2 regions of the Ralstonia condita genome follow, and region 1 is predicted to be linked to the other one. Evidence: riboswitches for the same ligand, from Rfam matches in the RefSeq annotation. Region 1 holds a riboswitch; the other holds the start of a gene.

Region 1 (2,445 bases):
ATTCGACCACGGCAATCGCCTCGTCCTTGGCGACTGCGCGACCAGCGTCCGGCAGTTCCAGGAAGACGATGTCGCCCAGCGCGTCCTGCGCGAAGTCGGTGATGCCGATGGTCAGCGTGCCGTCGGCTTCAACGCGGATCCACTCGTCGTGTTCGGTGTACTTCAGATCGGCGGGGACGTTGCTCATGAAAGGTTTCTCCGGAAGATGGGTATTGGGGGAATGCAGATTCGGTGTTCAGCTGACCAGCGCCTTGCCATTGCGCACGAACGGCAGTTTAACCACAGTCGCGGTCAACTTGCGGTCGCGAATTTCGACCTGCACGTCGGTGCCGATGGACACGTCCTTGGGCAGGCGCGCCAGTGCAATGGAGAGCGACAGGCTCGGGCTGAACGTGCCGCTGGTGATCTCGCCGTCACCGGCAGCGGTGATGACCTTCTGGTGGGCGCGCAGCACGCCGCCCTTGTCGCGCAGGATCAGGCCGACGAACTGTTCGCGCTGGCCGCCGGCTTGCAGCGCGGCCTTGCCGGTGAAGTCGCGTTCGCTTTGCAGGTCGACCGTCCAGGCGAGGCCGGCGTCGAGCGGCGACACGTGCTCGTCCATGTCCTGGCCGTAGAGGTTCATGCCGGCTTCCAGGCGCAGCGTGTCGCGCGCGCCCAGGCCTGCCGGGCGCACGCCGGCTTGCAGGAGGCGCTCCCACACGCCCGCAATCTGCGCGGCCGGCACGACCAGTTCGAAACCGTCTTCACCGGTGTAGCCGGTGCGGGCCACCATGATTTCGCCCACGTTTTCCACGGTGACGAAGCCGGCGTTGAACGGCTTGAGCGCCTCGCCCACGGCCTGCGTGCCGGGCAGCGCGGCGTAGGTCTTGGCACGCGCGTTCGGGCCCTGCACGGCCAGGATGCCCAGCGGCTCGGCGCCAGCGTTGTTGTCGGAGCGGCGCGGCGTGATGGTCACGTCGGTGCCGGCGGCCGCGTTCTGCGCGACGATCCATTCCAGGTCCGTCGGAGCGGTGCCGGCGTTGACCACCAGGCGGAACCAGTCTTCCCGGAAGAAGTAGACGATCAGGTCGTCGATCACGCCGCCCTTGGGGTTGAGCATGCAGCTGTAGAGCGCCTTGCCCGGCGTCTGCAGCTTGTCGACGTTGTTGGCGAGCAGCCCACGCAGGAAGTCGCGCACGCGCGCGCCGGTGAGGTCGACCACGCACATGTGCGAGACGTCGAAGATGCCGGCATCTTGGCGCACGGCGTGGTGCTCTTCGATTTGGGAGCCGTAGTTGACGGGCATGTCCCAGCCGCCAAAGTCGACCATGCGGGCGCCCAGCGAGCGGTGGATGGCATTGAGCGGCGTGTGTTGGAGCGTCATGGAATCTCTCGGCTGAGCGCGCCGCCGCGGCTTGGGCGCGGCGCATGGATCGGGAACCAGAAAAGCAAAAAGGCCACCCGCGCAGCCTGATCCCTCATGGTGACGCCATGAAGATCAACAAGCTGCGCAGATGGCCCCTCTGTCCTTGGTACCTGAGAGATTGCGAAGCGGGGCGCATAGCGGTGCGCGCCGTTCGTGAGCCCCTTCGGTGGGCGCCCGCAGTGGTCGTGCGGCGCCAGCTCTCCAGAGTGCGGTCGGACGCATGTCCGCCGATCCGCCCGGTCCTGGATGCCTGAGAGTTTTCGGGTGCTACCCCTTCGGCGGCGCCTTGCCGTATACGGCGGGCACGCTCTCCCGGATGGATGGCGCGAATGTACGGAAGGGGGATGGGATTGTCAATTGGGGGGGGATTCGACGGTTTTTGAGAGGAGGGCCGGTTTTATGCTTTGGGTCCATCCCCCCTTTCGTTCCCTGCCGGGACCGACTCACTTTTCTTTGTCTTGCCAAAGAAAAGTAAGCAAAAGAAAGGCGCGCCCGAGATGGCGAAAGCCTCCTTGAATTTTCGTAAGCGGGCGGAAAAAAGGCGGGGAACTGTCTGAGCGCAGCGAGTTTTCCCCGCCTCCGCCCGGTTACGAAAATTCAAGGCGCCATCAAGGGCAGGTACGTCAAAGGCCAAATGCCAAAGACAACGGCCACACCCTCGGGGCGCTGGCGGGATCGCCAAGCTCCAAGGGTGTGGCCGGAGTGCGGGTGTTGGCGGGTGGTGCTCTGGCTTACTTGCCGATCTGGCGGCTGACCTGGTTTTCCTGCTGGTTCAGCGTCCGCTGCTCCTGCTTGGTGATGCCGCCGCCATTCTGAGCCGCCATGTCGCGCTCTTCCTGGCGAATCTGGTGGTCTTCCCGGTGCAGCTGGCGCGCCTGGCCCTTGGTGATCTCGCCTTCCTTCACTTCGTTGTGGATGCGCCTGTTCTGGTTGGCAAGGCGGTGGTTGACCTCGGCGCGGCGCGGGTGGTCCTTTTGCCACTGCGTTTGGGCGAAGGCGCCGGTGGTGGCAGACAGGGCGACGGCGCTGATGGCGAGGGC
Region 2 (2,445 bases), on a different contig from region 1:
GACGCGGTTTTGCGGAAGGGCGCGGGCGAGGCAACCGGGCCAGGTTTTCTCGCACCGCATTGTCACATCAGACGGCGCGCACCCGTGGCGCGCCTGCCTGCACCGATACGGTCGGCTCCACTGCCTGCCGGACCACGTCGCCGATCATCTCAGCGGTGGCCGCCGAGAGGGTCCACCCCAAGTGCCCGTGCCCCGTGTTGTAGAAGACATTGGCTGCGCGGCCGCGTCCGACACGCGGCATCATGTTGGGCATCATGGGGCGCAGGCCCGCCCAAGGCACCACACTACGCGTGCTGACTCCCGGGAAGCATTCGCGCACCCAGTCAACCAGCGGGCGGATCCGATCGGCGCGGATGTCGCGGTTGATGCCGTTGAACTCCGCCGTGCCGGCCACCCGGAAGCGGTCCGCACCGAGCCGGCTGGTGACGAGCTTGGTCTCGTCGTCGAGCAGACTGACAGTGGGCGCACTGGCGCGGCTCTCTTCGTCGGTCAGGTTGACGGTGATGGAGTAGCCCTTGACGGGGTACACATTGACCCGGTCGCCCAGTTGGGCGGCCAGTTCCCGGCTGGCCACGCCAGCGCACACGACGACGCCGTCGAAACCATGTGTGGCGTTGTTTGCAACCACGGCGGCACGGCGCCCGTCGGTCGTCACGGTGTCGACGTCCTGGCCGCAGCGGATGTCCACGCCGAGCCGGGCTGCCGCAGCGGCCAGACCCGTGGTGAACTTGTGAATGTCACCGGTGGAGTCGCTTTCGGTGAAGTAGCCGCCGTAGTAGCGTCCGGCCAGGGTCGGTTCGATGGCGCGCATCTCTTCGGGTGTGACGGCGCGGCGCGGCAATCCGCCGGCAGCCAGCAGGGCCGATACGCGTCCGGCATGCTCAAAGCCGGCCTTGTGTCGATAGATGTGCAGGATGCCCTGCTTGCGAAGGTCGAAGTCGATGCCCTCTGCTTCTGCCCAGCCAAAGAGATGCTCGCGCGCGGCGATGGCCAGGCGCGCGGTCTCGATGGTGTTGGCGCGGTAGCGCGGGATGGCCGCAATGAACTCCGCAAACCAGCTCAGCTTGTGCCAGGTGGGGCGCGGGTTGAGCAGCAACGGGGCATCGCTGCGCAGCATCCACTTCATGCCTTTGAGCAGCGTGGACCAGTGCGTCCAGACCTCGGCGTTCGAGGCGGAAAGCTGGCCACCGTTGGCGAACGAGGTCTCCATGGCGGGATAGCGATGGCGCTCGAACAGCGTCACGGCGAATCCGCGGCGCGCAAGGGCATATGCGGTGGTCACTCCCGTGATTCCACCGCCAACTACGGCGATTGTCTTCATTGTTTCAGGTCTCTTGCGGACGTCAGGATGGGAAGCCCGTGACGCACGATGCGCAGCGGGCGCCCCCTCTGTCCTTGACCTGAGAGATTCGCAGCGGCCCGCAATCGCGGGCCGTGGCTTGCTCCTTCGGTACCGCCGGCTGACGATGAGGCCGGGGTTCTTCAGAGTGTGATGACGGATACCGGTCCGTTTGCCTGAGAGTTTCCGGGGCGGTTGCTCCTTCGGCGCTGCCCGCCTGGCGGTGGGCAGTCTCTCCCGGTATCGCGGGTAAAACCTTGCAATGTCTGGCCGTCACTATGCAACACAATGCGTGAAATGACCAGAGGGCAATCCCGAAGGGTCAGCGCAGGTATTGCTCGGTCAGCGTGACCCAGCATGCCGCGCCGATCGGGATCAGCTTGTCATTGAAGTCGTAGCCGTCGTTGTGCAGCGAGCAACCGACCCATGCCTGCCCCGCCATGCCGTTGCCCAGGGCGAAGTAGCAGCCGGGCATGCGCTCCAGCATCCAGGCAAAGTCTTCGCTGCCCATTTGCGCTGACGGCGGCATGCGCAGGACACGCTCACCGCCCACCACCGACGCCACGGCCTCGCGGGCGATACCGGCCTCGCGCGCACTGTTCTGGATGGCCGGTACGAGGCGCTCATACTCAATGTCCGCCGCCACCCCATACGAGGCAGCCTGGTGCGTGATCACCTCGCGGATGCGGCGCTCCAGCAGATCGCGCACGTCCGGCTTGGTGGCGCGCACGCTCAGCTTGAGCATGGCCGTCTCGGGAATGATGTTGTGCGTCGTCCCGGCGTGCATTTCGCCAACGCTGATGACGGCGGCGTCCACGGGCGCCACGTTGCGCGAAACGATGCCCTGCAGCGCCAGCACGGTGGCCGCCATGGCCAGCGTCGGATCGTTGGCCAGATTGGGGATGGCGCCATGGCCGCCGCGGCCGCGAAACGTCACGGTGACGCGGTCCGAGGAGCCGCCCAGCGGGCCTTCCTGCACGACGGCCGCACCCAACGGCAGCCCCGGTGCGTTATGGAACGCGTAGATGCCGTCACACGGAAAACGTTCGAACAGGCCATCGTCCATCATCGCCAGCGCGCCGGCCAGGCCTTCTTCGTCGGGCTGG

What was found. A riboswitch is a leader RNA that binds a small molecule or an ion and turns the genes downstream of it on or off. The one in region 1 is predicted to bind glycine.
Region 2: it holds a riboswitch for glycine, as region 1 does, so the genes downstream of both, R2N03_RS04780 (D-amino acid dehydrogenase) here and gcvT (glycine cleavage system aminomethyltransferase GcvT) in region 1, are expected to answer to the same signal.

What each region holds. Positions count from the first base shown of each region.
Region 1 covers NZ_CATYWO010000003.1:380,440-382,884, forward strand. Annotated here, with positions in the region: gene gcvH (glycine cleavage system protein GcvH) at 1-187, opposite strand, end outside; gene gcvT (glycine cleavage system aminomethyltransferase GcvT) at 236-1,363, opposite strand; glycine riboswitch at 1,493-1,620, opposite strand; glycine riboswitch at 1,633-1,730, opposite strand; gene R2N03_RS13485 (hypothetical protein) at 2,137-2,445, opposite strand, start outside.
Region 2 covers NZ_CATYWO010000001.1:1,006,534-1,008,978, forward strand. Annotated here, with positions in the region: gene R2N03_RS04780 (D-amino acid dehydrogenase) at 68-1,321, opposite strand; glycine riboswitch at 1,494-1,589, opposite strand; gene R2N03_RS04785 (M20 aminoacylase family protein) at 1,662-2,445, opposite strand, start outside.